2 linked regions of the Geotalea uraniireducens genome follow. The protein of the gene in region 1 binds, or shares a complex with, the protein of each later gene. Links are inferred from orthologs where the notes say so. Each region holds a gene or a part of one and is shown on either strand. Other genes may lie near its edges.

Evidence for each region. Proteins that work in one complex are often made in the same cells at the same time.
Region 2: the proteins of meaB (region 1) and QMN23_RS01235 are in contact, whole or in part, in a crystal structure (PDB 8DPB), measured with the Methylorubrum extorquens proteins. The link is inferred for Geotalea uraniireducens from one-to-one orthologs. Residues at the interface, in SOR26638.1 of Methylorubrum extorquens: Arg20, Ala21, Ala24, Arg25, Thr28, Ser32, Arg33, Arg34, His37, Thr98, Gly99, Gly100, Ser101, Ile102, Leu103, Lys106, Thr107, Ala110, Ala113, Ile114, Asp115, Arg116, Ala118, Phe119, Ile120, Arg121, Pro122, Pro124; in SOR27001.1 of Methylorubrum extorquens: Glu577, Glu578, Asn579, Asp580, Gly581, Arg582, Arg583, Arg585, His596, Ala604, Ser605, Ala608, Asp609, Gly611, Phe612, Asp613, Val614, Asp615, Ile616, Gly617, Pro618, Leu619, Glu625, Arg628, Gln629, Val631, Glu632, Asn633, Asp634, Glu661.

The regions. Positions count from the first base shown.
Region 1 is NZ_AP027151.1:2,276,278-2,284,321, forward strand. What follows is about bases 2,122-4,917. They hold meaB (methylmalonyl Co-A mutase-associated GTPase MeaB), read left to right. Parts: upstream 2,122-2,937; coding sequence 2,938-3,897; downstream 3,898-4,917. Other genes in these bases: cobO (cob(I)yrinic acid a,c-diamide adenosyltransferase), read left to right, coding at 2,122-2,337; QMN23_RS10590 (cobalamin B12-binding domain-containing protein), read left to right, coding at 2,395-2,799; QMN23_RS10600 (L,D-transpeptidase), read left to right, coding at 3,978-4,844; QMN23_RS10605 (A-adding tRNA nucleotidyltransferase), read left to right, coding at 4,889-4,917. Also shown: hisG (ATP phosphoribosyltransferase), read right to left, coding at 151-1,026; hisI (phosphoribosyl-AMP cyclohydrolase), read right to left, coding at 1,023-1,460; more of cobO, read left to right, coding at 1,807-2,121; more of QMN23_RS10605, read left to right, coding at 4,918-7,531; QMN23_RS10610 (hypothetical protein), read left to right, coding at 7,812-8,044. UniProt on the Escherichia coli protein: Binds and hydrolyzes GTP. Likely functions as a G-protein chaperone that assists AdoCbl cofactor delivery to the methylmalonyl-CoA mutase (MCM) ScpA and reactivation of the enzyme during catalysis.
Region 2 is NZ_AP027151.1:262,323-267,919, reverse strand. The notes cover bases 1-2,973. They hold QMN23_RS01235 (acyl-CoA mutase large subunit family protein), read left to right. Parts: upstream 1-645; coding sequence 646-2,301; downstream 2,302-2,973. Other genes in these bases: mce (methylmalonyl-CoA epimerase), read left to right, coding at 2,350-2,754; QMN23_RS01240 (hypothetical protein), read right to left, coding at 134-349; QMN23_RS01245 (biotin/lipoyl-containing protein), read left to right, coding at 1-22. Also shown: QMN23_RS01225 (histidine kinase), read left to right, coding at 3,295-4,674; QMN23_RS01220 (hypothetical protein), read left to right, coding at 4,785-5,072; QMN23_RS01215 (FG-GAP repeat domain-containing protein), read left to right, coding at 5,317-5,597. UniProt on the Escherichia coli protein: Catalyzes the interconversion of succinyl-CoA and methylmalonyl-CoA. Could be part of a pathway that converts succinate to propionate.

The DNA.
Region 1 (8,044 bases):
ATGCTCCTTAACGTTATCGGCAATTATGCCTGTTTGCGGGGCGCATGTCCGAGGAGATATAAACGTGCGGCGGGGCTGGCGGACGAAACACGGTCCAGCGTTACGGCAATATGCCGCGCCCCTGGACCGTGATAACGGGTGGGGTCGAAACTAAATGATCTTATTAAGCGAATATTCGATAATGCCTTCCGCCCCTAGCTTGATCAGTTCCGGGACAATTTTACGCACTTCTTTTTCGTTAAGGACGCTTTCAATCGACACCCAGTTCGAATTGAACAGATGGGCAACCGTCGGATTGTTCAGGCTGGGGAGTATCTTGATGATTTCTTCCACGCGATGATTTGGCGCATTCATCTTTAAGCCGACCATGCTCTCAGCCCGCAGTGCAGCCTGGAGAAGCGTCGCAATTTGCTCGATTTTCCCCCGTTTCCAGGGATCATTCCATGATTGCCGGTTGGCGATGACCACGGGAACCGACTCCATAAGATCCTGGATAATGCGCAAACCATTGGCCCGAATCGTGGACCCGGTTTCGGTTACTTCGACGATGGCATCGCACAGCCCCTCAACAACTTTTGCCTCGGTTGCGCCCCAGGAAAATTCAACCGTAACGGGAATGCTCCTTTCGGCAAAATAGCGTTGGGTGAAACCGACCAGTTCGGTAGCTATGGTCTTGCCTGCCAGGTCCTCGGCGGATTGAACCGGGGAATCCTGAGCCACGACCAGAACCCAGCGGGCAGGGCGGCGTGATACTTTCGAATAGATCAACTCACAGACGGTCATCACATCAGAGTCGTTTTCCCTGACCCAGTCGCGGCCAGCAATCCCTACGTCAATCGTCCCTTTTTCGACATATTTACTCATCTCCTGGGTTCTGATAAGGCTGCAGCGCAGTTCGTCATCATCAACCGTCGGGAAATAACTTCTCGAAGACACCGAGACGTTCCACCCGGCCTTGCCGAAGAGATCAATGGTGGCATTTTCGAGGCTCCCCTTCGGGATGCCGAATTTCAGCTGTTGGGTCATTTTTTATAAACCTCCTCCGGATCGAAAAGAGGATTTGAATGCTCAACCCATTGGCCGTTTTCCCAGCGGGTATAAAAACAGCTCCGGTTGCCGGTATGGCAGGCCGCTGGACCGTTCTGCTTCACCTTGATGACCACCGAGTCATAATCACAGTCGGTCAGAACTTCGACGACATCCTGGGTGTTGCCGGATTCTTCACCCTTCATCCAGTATTTGTTGCGGCTTCTGCTGAAAAACCATGTCTTACCCGTTTCAAGTGTTGACGAAAGAGTCTTTTCATCCATGAACGCGACCATCAGCACTTCGTTTGTCTCGTGATCCTGGATGATGGCAGGGATCAGCCCGCCCATCTTGGCAAAATCAATTTTGGACATCGTGACAGTCTCCTCTCTCTTTGGTGGCATTTTTCGGGACGCGAACAGGCTCGACGCCATAGTCCGCAAACGAAAAAAGGGGTGGTCGCTTGACCACCCCTTCGGTATTCTGGTGGGCGATACTGGGTTCGAACCAGTGACCCCTGCCGTGTGAAGGCAGTGCTCTCCCGCTGAGCTAATCGCCCGAAAAGTACGTTTCAAATAGCAGAATGAGAGAGTCGTGTCAAGAGCTGTTTTGGCCGGACGGTCCTCCGGTCGGGATAATTTTACTGGCAATAAAAAATCGTTCTATCTGTTTTTAATTCACCTTGACAGAGAATTGACACAGTTGTTATAGTTTCGGTCCGCAGATTTTATCATGACTAAACGAGCGCGGGTTTTAGACTTCAGTTGAAAAGAGACACCAATGCCTCTTGAACAAGGCTTGATTCAGGTTTATACCGGCAACGGCAAAGGTAAAACGACCGCTGCCCTCGGTTTGGCGTTCCGTGCTCTTGGCCGCGGATTCAAAGTCTGTATGATTCAGTTCATGAAAGGTGGCGGCCCATACGGCGAGCACTTTGCGGCGCAGCATTTCCCGGACCAGTTCACTATTGTGCAAACCGGCCGGCCAGGATGGGTCAACCGCGAAAACCCCGACGCAGAGGATATCCGCCTGGCGCATGAGGCTTTGCAAAAGGCAAAGGCGATCTTGGCCGAAGAGTGCTACGACCTGGTAATCCTCGATGAGATCAACGGGGCCATTTCCTTTGGCCTGCTGGCCGTCGATGATGTTCTGGATGTGTTGCGTCAGAAACCGCCGCGGGTTGAACTGGTTCTGACCGGGAGGAATGCCGATGAGCGCATTATCGAGCTGGCTGATCTTGTTACCGAGATGCGAGAAGTGAAGCATTATTACCGGGCAGGCGTACCCGCCCGGCTTGGCATTGAAAAATAACCGGCCTGCCAGGGTCTGGAGCGCATTGATACGATAAACCCGTGAAGGAGAAAATTCATGTCAGAAAGAACGTTACGCATTCTCGTGGGGAAACCGGGGTTGGACGGTCATGATCGGGGAGCGAAGATTATCGCCCGGGCCTTCCGCGATGCAGGCTTCGAAGTCGTTTATACCGGTTTGCACCAGACTCCCGAGCAAATCGTCGCCGCGGCGATCCAGGAAGATGTCGATGCAATCGGCTTGTCGATCCTTTCCGGGGCGCACAACTCGTTGTTGCCCCGGGTCTGTGAACTGTTACGCGACAGACAGGCCGATGACATCGTTGTGTTCGGTGGAGGGGTCATTCCCGAGGACGATATCCCCGGTCTGAAATCGGCCGGGATCAGCGAAGTGTTCACGCCCGGCACTTCGACCGAAGCGATCGTTGCCTGGGTAAGGGACAAAATCGCGCCACGCGCCTGATCGCAATTCCCGCTTCGCCCCGCCAAATGCACCGGAATCGCAGAGTTCGGCCCCGGCACACCCGTTTCTCGTTTCATCTCCACCGTCGGGAGTACGCCATGAGCACGTCGACTCTGCCGCTAACAAAAGGAAGATACAATGTCTTTGGCCGACAAGATTCTTGCAGGCGACCTCAGGGCCGCCGCACGGCTAATGCGTGACCTGGATGACGGCTTTCGCAGCGCTGCCGAGGAGATGAAGCTCCTGTTCCCGCGGACGGGCAATGCCTTTATTCTCGGGATCACCGGCCCTCCCGGCGCAGGGAAATCAACCCTCGTCGACCAGCTGACCGCCGCTTTCCGCGCACAAAACAAACGGGTTGGCGTTGTTGCCATCGACCCGACCAGCCCTTTCACTGGCGGGGCGATTCTAGGCGACCGGATCAGAATGAATCGCCACGCCGACGATCCCGGGGTGTTTATTCGAAGCTTGGCTACCCGCGGCCATATGGGAGGCTTGTCCCGCTCGACCGGCGATGTGGTGAACGTCATGGATGCCATGGGGATGGACATTATCATTATCGAAACCGTTGGGGTAGGGCAGGACGAAGTCGATATTGTCAGGATGGCACATACAACGGTGGTAGTATCAGTGCCCGGTCTCGGCGACGATATCCAAGCTATCAAGGCCGGGGTACTGGAAATCGGCGATCTGTTCGTCGTTAACAAAGCCGACCGCGATGGAGCAGAACGCACCGCGCGCGAACTCTCCACAATGCTGGAAATGAAACAGATTCTGCCCGGCGGCTGGCTCCCCCCGGTACTTCTGACCGAGGCAAGCCGCAATCGGGGGATCAATGAACTCGTCCAGGAAATCGAGGCGCACCGGCGATACCTCGAAGAGTCCGGCAAAGGGGAGAAAATCCGCGAAGAAAGGACGGTCCGGCAATTCACCGACCTGTTGAGGGATCGTCTATTTGCCGAAGTTTACGAGCACTTGCATGTCAACGGGCGGTTCAGGGTGCTTATCGACGAGATGATTGCCCACCGAACCGACCCGTATTCTACGGTTGACAAGATTCTCCGGGAACGCGCAGTCCGCGCCGGTAATCCTTCTTGACCTGACCGGGCTGGCGTGATATTTTGTAGAAGTTTTACGGGGCCTTGGCCCCGTTCATTTTTTAGAGTAGGCAAAAACTCATGACTCGCCGGATCGCAGTACTTCTCGCCCTGATTATCTTCGTTGCCATCGTTGTCCGGAAACCGCAGAGTATTTCTCTCCCCGCAGCATCGCCGCAGGACCCGGCAAAGGAAGATCTCACCCGGATCGACTACCCGAGCCAGCAAACCGTAGCCTGGCGGCCTCACTTCATCCGTCCGAACGAAACACTTGAATCGCTCTTCGGCAAGAACTGGATTTATGTCGCCCGATTCAACCGGATTGATCGCCGCCACGCCTATCCGGGGATGACAATCAAGGTTCCGCTCGATATGACGGCGGCCAGGAACTATCAACCACTGCCGATGGAATATCTACCGGCAAAGCGTTACGAAAAATTTATTCTCATCAACCTGTCCGAGCAGTGGATCGGTGCCTACGTAAAAGGGAAACTCCAGTTCTCCATCCCGGCAGCGACCGGAGGGGACGGCCATGAAACCCCAGTGGGCCTTTACCGCATTGATGCGCGCGACCAGACCCATGCGTCGTCGTTGTACAAAACCGAGGACCAGACGGCCCAATATCCAATGGACTATGCCATGCGATTCCATGTTGGTGCGGACAATGTCGCCTACTGGATTCATGCCCGGGATTTGCCCGGCCGGCCCGGCTCCCACGGCTGTGTCGGTGTCTATGATGAGCCGATGCAAAATCGAGTGTATGGCATTCCCGCCCAACCGGTGCTCTTCGATGCAAAAAAGCTGTACGACTGGGCCGTCGGGAACCCGGAATATGGCGAAGACAGTGGTCACGCCGAGCTGATTGAGGATGGCCCGGTTGTGGAGGTGGTCGGCAAAAACCCGACCTATTGTGCCACGCCGCTGAAACCGCTCGTTGCCACCCGCTAAGCCTTCAGACTTTACTTTGATCGCTCTTGAGGCACACTGTCAGCATGGACGTTATTACTACCCACGTAAATGCCGATTTCGACTGTCTCGGAGCGATGGTCGCCGCTAAACGATTGTATCCGGACGCATTAATGGTCTTTTCCGGTTCGCAGGAAAAGAGCGTTCGGGACTTTTTCCTCAAATCGTCCGGCTATGCACTTGACTTCACCCGGCTCAAGGATCTCGATCTCAGTTGCGTCACCCGCCTGATTATCGTCGATTGTCAACATTCCTCAAGAATTGGCCGTTTTGCCGAAATTCTCAACAAAGCGGGATTAGAAGTACATATCTACGATCACCATCCCAGTTCTCTCGGCGACATCCCGCCTCAAGGCGGAACGATCAGGGAATGCGGTTCATCGACGACCATTCTGGTCAAGATGCTCATGGCGCAAGGCCAATCTGTCACTGCAGTGGAAGCTACCCTGATGATGCTCGGGATTTATGAAGATACCGGCAATCTTACCTTCCCGTCGACGACTACCGATGATTACCACGCTGCCGCCTGGTTGCTGGAGCAGGGGGCAAACCTGAATACCGTTGCGGATTTTGTCACCCAGGAACTCACCTCTCCCCAGATCGCCTTGCTCAACACTCTTCTCCAGTCGCTGGAAACTTTTTCAGTCAACGATCTCGACATTTCCCTCGCCCATGCCACGGTTGATTACTATATCGGCGACATCGCCGTTCTTGCCCATATGATGCGGGACATGGAAAATCTGGGGGCAATTTTCGTGGTCGTCGGCATGGGGGACCGGGTTTACGTCGTCGCGCGCAGCCGGATTCCCGAAGTGAATGTCGGCAAGATCCTCCGCGAGTTTGGCGGTGGCGGCCACGCCACGGCGGCGTCGGCAACGATCAGAGACCGATCGGCGATCGAGGTTTTAACCGATCTTCGCCAGTTGCTCCATAAAATGGTCAATCCGAAGCGGTCGGCTGCTGACCTGATGTCTTCCCCCGTAAAAACGCTGCCATTAGCCACGACAATTGCCGAAGCTCGCGAGGTTCTCACCCGGTACAACGTGAACGCCATGCCGGTCCTGGATCGGGACCGAATGGTCGGGATAATTTCGCGCCGTATCGTCGAGAAAGCCCTTTACCACGGCTTGGGGAATCTGCCGGTGGGCGAGTATATGCACACCGAGTACCTGCGGGCGACTCCTGATACCCCGATCTCCGAGATCCAGGATTATATCGTCACCCAGCACCGCCGGCTCGTGCCGGTCTTTGATGGCGACCGGTTAAGCGGCATCGTCACCAGAACCGACCTGCTGCGCTACATGTACGCGGGTATGCAGCAGCAGAATGATGCCGTCTACGACCTCGCCCGCGAGAAACTCCCGGTGCGCAAGAAGGATGTGCTTCACCTGATGGCCCGACACCTGCCGAAGAGGACTGTGCAAGTGCTCCGCGATCTGGGCGGAGCGGGCGATTCGCTGGAGCTGCCGGTTTATGCCGTGGGCGGCTTCGTCCGGGACCTGCTGCTCGGCAACGAAAACAGCGACATCGACGTCTCCGTCGAAGGTGACGGGATTTTTTTCGCGGAAACATTTGCCGCTCGATACGGCTGCCGGGTCAAGAGCCATATCAAATTCGGCACGGCAGTGATCGTTTTTCCGGACGGCTTCAAAATTGATGTCGCCAGCACCCGTCTCGAATATTACGAAACGCCGGGAGCCTTGCCGACGGTTGAGCGTTCATCGCTCAAGATGGATCTCTATCGGCGCGATTTCACCATCAATACCCTGGCGATTCGGCTGAACAGCGCCGATTTCGCCCTACTTATCGACTACTTCGGGGCATATCGGGATCTCCAGGAAAAGTCAATCCGCGTATTGCACAATCTCTCGTTTGTCGAAGACCCCACCCGTGTCTTCCGGGCAATCAGATTTGAACACCGCTTGAACTTTGCCATCGCCCGGCACACAGAGAATCTGATAAAAAACGCCATCAAAATGGGCTTTCTCGAAAAAGTCGGCGGCAGACGTCTACTGAATGAACTGATGCAGATTTTCAAACATAGCGATCCGATCGGGGCAATTCAGCGAATGGCCGGTTTTGGCCTTCTCCGCTTCATACATCCCGATCTCGTTTTGACGACGGAAAACCTTCGGGTCATCGAAGAAGCAAAAAAAGTGATTACCTGGTTCGATCTACTCTACCTGGGCCAACGGGTTGAAAATTGGGTGGTGTATCTCCTGGCCCTCACATCGTCGCTCAGCGACGACCGCTTCTGGAAGATGTGTACTCGTCTTGCCGTCTCCGAACATTACCGGGAAAAGCTCATAGAACTGAGAATCCATGGCGAGCAGGTATTGGAAGTCATGGAACGTCGGGTCGCCCAGCACGAACCCGTAGTGCCTAGCGAGATTTATTTCTGGCTTGCCGGACTGACGCCCGAACTGCTTCTCTACATAATGGCCAAGTCAGGCAATGATGATGTGAAAAAGTTTGTTTCCCTTTACGTTACGAAGCTGCAACACGTTGCCAGTTCAATCACAGGCAATGATTTGAAAGCGCTTGGTCTTCCCGTCGGCCCTCGTTATCGCAAGATACTCGATCGTGTGCTGGCCGCCCGCTTGAACGGTGAGGTATTGACCCGGGAAGAAGAGCTTCAGCTCGCAACACGTGAAATCGACCAAGTGTAGCTTTTGTGCAACACAGGCACGTGAAATGGCCTTCTCTATAATTTCATACGCGCTCTCAAATAGTTATGCCGGGCAAAGCTCGTCACAACAGCGTGCTTACCAGCGAGCTGTTGCATTTTTACCTCGACATCCTGAACCGTTAGGGTCAACCGAATACATTCGCCTGGATTTTGTTCTGCAATTACAAGCAATTACAAAAAATGTTTAAATTTCTCTTCTCTGGCTTGCCGATTGCCCTTCAATTTGATACTATTTTGTTACCATTGACTCGGGAGGTGACATGGGTATCGTAAAACGAATCGGCTGGTACGGGGTAGTAGCTGCCTGGTTGATCGGTCTGAGTTCGCCTTGCTTTGCCGACGATTCCGGGTTTGAATCGATCTTTCGCAATGCTTTATACGGCGGGATGGCGGGGGGCTTGGTTGGTGCGGCAGTGCTTGCTTTTACCCATAAGCCGGCCAACCATCTCGATTATATCGGTTACGGAGCCGCCGGCGGCGTTCTTGCCGGAGC
Region 2 (5,597 bases), 2.0 Mb from region 1 along the record:
ATACCTGAAGGCAGTCCTGTAAGGTCCTGATGTGAGATGACCATACGTCACAACAACATCCGGAGGAATACCTGAAGCCCGCTGATCCAGACCACCCCCGCCTGCAAAGACGGGGGTAGTTTTTTCAGCCCGGTCAGGCACCGTCCAAATTATAGTCGTCGTGTTCGACGCACTCGGACTGCGCTTCGAGAAACGATTTTTCCTGCGAATCCTTGACGACTTCCAGGACACCATGATTCACCGACCAGATTGTCCCGCAGCTTGGGCATTCCATGATGTTTTCGTTGAAACCGTTGGAATGAAGATCAATATCGAGGTGCTCATGGCTCTTGCAGACGGGGCATTTCATAACTGTCCTCCTTTCGAACCATCCGGCACCGGCCAGATGGTTTCGCATGTCGAAACCTTAAAGGCCAATCGGGCTGTCATGTGCGAGACGCAAGGTGGGACTGTATTATGACTATACCTCAAACCGGCTCAATTGAAAGTGAGTGCTGGGGCCGGGTATGAGGGGGCAGCCGCCGGGAAGGGACTACCACGTTCGTCCTTTTTTCAAGCCGGGCAGCAGTTGATTGACGGTCGTAGGCCGCAGGACCATTATTTTCCCCAGCGGGGGCGTATTTTATTCAGAACCAGGAGAGTACTATGAGCATTGACGACAGCAAGAAGGCTTGGCAGGAGACGGTCGTTCAGAAAAACATTACCAAAACGCCTGAACGCAAAGCCGAATTTTCCACCACTTCCGCGATCGAAATCGAGCGGTGCTTCACGCCGGGCTTCGACTATCCGGGATACGATGAAACAATCGGCTTTCCCGGGCAGTTTCCTTTCACACGGGGAGTTCAGCCGACCATGTATCGTGGCCGGTTCTGGACCATGCGCCAGTACGCCGGCTTCGGTACGGCACGGGAGTCCAACGAGCGCTACAAATACCTCCTCCAGGCGGGTCAGACCGGCCTTTCCGTCGCCTTCGACCTGCCAACGCAGATGGGCTACGATTCGGATCACAGCATGAGTCAGGGGGAAGTCGGCAAGGTCGGCGTAGCCATCGACTCGCTGGCAGACATGGAGATTCTTTTTGACGGGATTCCGTTGGAGCGTGTCTCCACCTCGATGACCATCAATTCGACCGCAGCGATTCTCCTCGCCATGTACATTGCAGTGGCTGAAAAACAAGGCGTATCCCCGGACAAGATTTCCGGCACTATTCAGAACGATATTCTCAAGGAATACATGGCCCGGGGAACATACATCTATCCCCCCAAGGAGTCCATGCGGATCATCACCGACATCTTCGCCTACTGCAAGGATAACGTCCCGAAGTGGAATACCATCAGTATTTCCGGCTACCACATCCGCGAAGCCGGCTCCAGTGCCGCCCAGGAAGTCGCCTTTACGCTTGCCGACGGTATCGCCTATGTCGAAGCAGCGATAAAAGCAGGACTCGCGGTTGACGATTTCGCGCCCCGACTTGCTTTCTTCTTCAACGCCCACAACAACCTTCTTGAGGAAGTGGCGAAATTCCGTGCCGCCCGCCGCATGTGGGCCAAAATCATGAAAGAACGGTTTGGCGCCAAAGATCCGCGGTCGATGATGCTCCGCTTCCATACCCAGACTGCCGGCTGCACCCTCACCGCCCAACAGCCGGACAACAATATTATGCGTGTCACCATTCAGGCTTTGGCAGCCGTACTCGGCGGGACCCAATCGCTGCATACCAACTCCCGGGACGAGGCGCTTGCCCTGCCGACCGAAGATTCGGTACGGATCGCCCTTCGTACCCAGCAGGTTCTGGCATACGAATCCGGCGTTGCCGATTCCGTTGACCCGCTTGCCGGCAGTTTCATGGTTGAGGCCCTTACCGATCAGATCGAGCAGGCCGCCTTCACTTACATCGAGAAAATCGATAAGCTTGGCGGGGCAGTCGAAGCAATTTCCCGCGGCTTCCAGCAAAAAGAGATCCAGGATTCAGCCTATGCTTACCAACGGGCGATCGAAACAAATGAACTGGTTATTGTCGGCGTCAACAAGTTCACTATCGAAAATGAACCGCAGCCAGAGTTGCTGAAAATCAAGGAAGAGGTAGAATTGGCCCAGAAAACGGCCTTGGCTGAACTGAAACAGCGGCGGAATGACAGTGAGGTCCGGTCAGCACTACAAGCACTTGAAACTGCCGCGAAAGGAACTGACAACCTCATGCCGCCGATCCTGAATGCGGTTAAGGCGTATGCCTCTTTAGGAGAAATTGCCGATGTCCTCCGTAACGTTTTCGGGGTGCATCGAGAGACCGTCGTTTTATAAACAACTTGTCGGGGCGACATCATGTCGCCCTTTTTTCAAGGAACTGACATGTTAACTAAAATCAACCATCTCGGCATCGCCGTACCCTCACTCAGCGAAGCAATCCCCTTTTATCGCGACCACTTGGGCATGACATTCCAGGGGACCGATGAAGTCGCCGAGCAACAAGTTCGTGTCGCCTTTTTCCAGATCGGTGAATCCAAGATCGAACTGCTCGAACCGACCGGCCCGGAAAGCCCGATTGCCAAATTCATCGCTAAAAACGGCGCCGGAATTCATCATGTCGCCTATGAAGTCGACGATCTTGTCGAAGCTCTTCGCAAGCTCGAAAGCGAGGGGGTGCGGATGATCGACCGTACGCCGAGAACCGGTGCGCACGGCACTTTAATCGCCTTCATTCACCCCAAGGCAAGTGGCGGCGTGCTTACCGAGCTTTGTCAGCTTGCCCATTAACGGTACGGGAGCTCATTTTCTAGAACAGCTCTTTACGGTTTACGAGTCGGATGATACGCCCCTAACAGCTGAATTTTCTCTTGACATTTATCAACAAAACACTATAGTGTCTCCATCATTTTAGAACGCTATTTTGATATTTTCTTTACTTACAGCTTCCGACTTCACCAATATTAAAACGCAGTAATTCATACAGAGGTTGAAACAGTGGATTCATTTTATTTATTGACACCCGGCCACAGGTGAGTAAAATCTAACAATTGGTAAAGGTACAGACATCGATGTCTTCCACCACACCGCATAATGTCGCCAGTCCGACAGGCAAGACAACCATCAGCAGTCGTGCGCGACTGCCGATTCCAGAGACCCTTTTCTTTTCTCTCACGTGAGAGACTGAAAAGGGTTTTGTTTTGGAGGGGGGATTTTCACCAGTCACAGCTGGCAAATCTTTTCAAGAAAGGTGGTGATACCGAAAAGCGTACCATGTATGTAACATTTTATTTTTTCATGCAGTTTTATCATCAATGAAGGAGGCAACACATGAGAAAAAGAGTTTTGGCTGTAGCCGCCGCCGGCGCCCTGACGGTGGCCACCGCGGTTCCGGCCCTGGCGCTGGAAAATGAGTTTCACGGCTTGTTCCGGGTTTTCGGAACGATCTCGAACTACAATGATGGTGGTTCCGGAGCACTGCTTCCCGACCAAATCAGCGACGGCAACGGGAAAGACCCCAAAACAAAGAGCTTCGTCGAGCAACGTGCCCGGCTCATGTACATTGCCAAGGCCAACGACGACCTGAAGCTGGTGACCCACTTCGAGATCGACTCCCGCTGGGGTGACAACTCCTACACGACATCCCGCAACATGGGTGGTGCAGTCGGTGCCGACACCACCAACCTTGAAACCAAGAACGTCTATCTTGACTTCAACATCCCCTCCACTCCCTTGAATTTCAAGGTCGGCATACAGCCAATCACCGACTCTTACAAAGGGATCTTCATCAATGCCGACGCCGCGGCGGTCATCGCCACCGCCAGGCTTGGCGATGGTTCGATTTTGGCAGGGTTCTCACGCCTTGACGATGCCGACACATTCACCATCGGCTCGGCGGCCAGCCGCTCAGCGACCACTCCCGGCAAGGCCACCCGCGACCTCTATCTTTTGGACGGCAAGTACAACATCACCAAAGACCTGAAAGTGGGTGCATCCTACTATGTCTTGACTGCCGACCAGAATTCCACCAACCTCAACTTCACCATGCACACCCTCGGGGTGAACGGCGAGTACAAATTCAACCCGGTTACCGTGGATGGCTTCCTGCTCTACCAGATCGGCCGCACCGACGGCGCCGACAAGTATGACTTCGGGGGCTGGGCTGCTAACCTCACAGCCAAGGCAAAGCTGGGCCCCGGCACCCTCAAGGCATCCTTCCTTTATGCCTCCGGCGAGCAGAACAGTGACAACGAAGACTCCTCATACGTAGGCGTGACCAACGAAACATCCAAGGCCAACGGTAAGCACAGCTTCTATGAGTCCGACATGATGATCATGTTCCGCAACAAGTGGAACGTTACCGGTGACCGCGCCATTGTCTACAATGTCAAGAACGTCATCGGCGGTTTTGTCGGCTACAATGCACCGATTACCAGCAAACTGTTCGCTAATGCCAATGTCGGCTTTGTTGCCGCCGACAAAAACAACGACAATTATGGCGCAACGACGTCCGGCGACGCCAAGCACGACAGCCAGTACCTCGGCACCGAGCTCAACGCCGAAGTCGGCTACAAAGTGTACGACAACCTGACCGCCAGCCTTCAGGGCGCCTACGTTTTCCTCGGCGATTATTTCAAGCGCACTGCGGCTAATGGCCAGGATCCCCGCGACCCCTACGAAACCAGAATCATGCTGAACTACGCATTCTAGGTTTACATTTGCTGCCGGGGGACCTCTCCCGGCAGCGTGGTTGACTTTCCGAGGATTGCTGGTTTACTTGAATCTCGCTGCATTACATTACCCGAAGCGGAGGTTATCCCATGAAAAAAGTGGCTGTGATGGTGATGGCGGCCTTCATGATGTCGGCTACCATGCCGCTGTTTGCTGCCGAAATGACCAAGGAAGAGAAGAACCAGTGCCTGCTGGCGTCCAAGAACTGCGCCAACGATGTCGACAGCCTCCAGCAGAAAATCAAGAAACTTCATACCGAAATCAAAAAAGGCAAGAAAGTTTACTCCGCCAGCGATCTGAAGAAGCTGCAGGAGAAACTTGACGAAGCCAACAAGTTGCTCGATCAGATCATGATCGGCACCGGCGGTGGCAATTAGCCGATTGACTACTGCACCATCAGAAGGGGAGAGGCAACTCTCCCCTTTCTTTTTCCTGCCCCTCCTTGACTCACTAATCTTTTGACATGCGAAACGCAGTTTGCGATAATTCTGCCGCCTGTGGCGAGGGGCCAACGAGCTCCCTTTTCCTGACGCCATGCGGCCGGCGGCAACTTGCAGTGCCGCCGGCTGCACCACAGCAACAAATCAGCCACTTTACGGACTTAACCAATCGGGAGAAATAATGAAACGGATTTTCGGTCACTTTATCGCGGTCGCCCTGCTGGTTCTTGTGGCGCATGGAGCCCAGGCCACGCCACTCAGAGCCTTCGTTTCCGAGTTCGCAGTCACTGGAGCGGCCAACAAAGATGAATTAAAGACCACACTCCAAACCCTTCTCGCCTCACGCTTAAATGGCGACACGCTGGTCTCCGTTGACTCACCAGTCAGCGCCGACATTGTTGTCAAGGGAAGTTACATCGTCTTCGGTAAAGTCTTTAGTCTGGATGTGGTCGCCAGAGACCG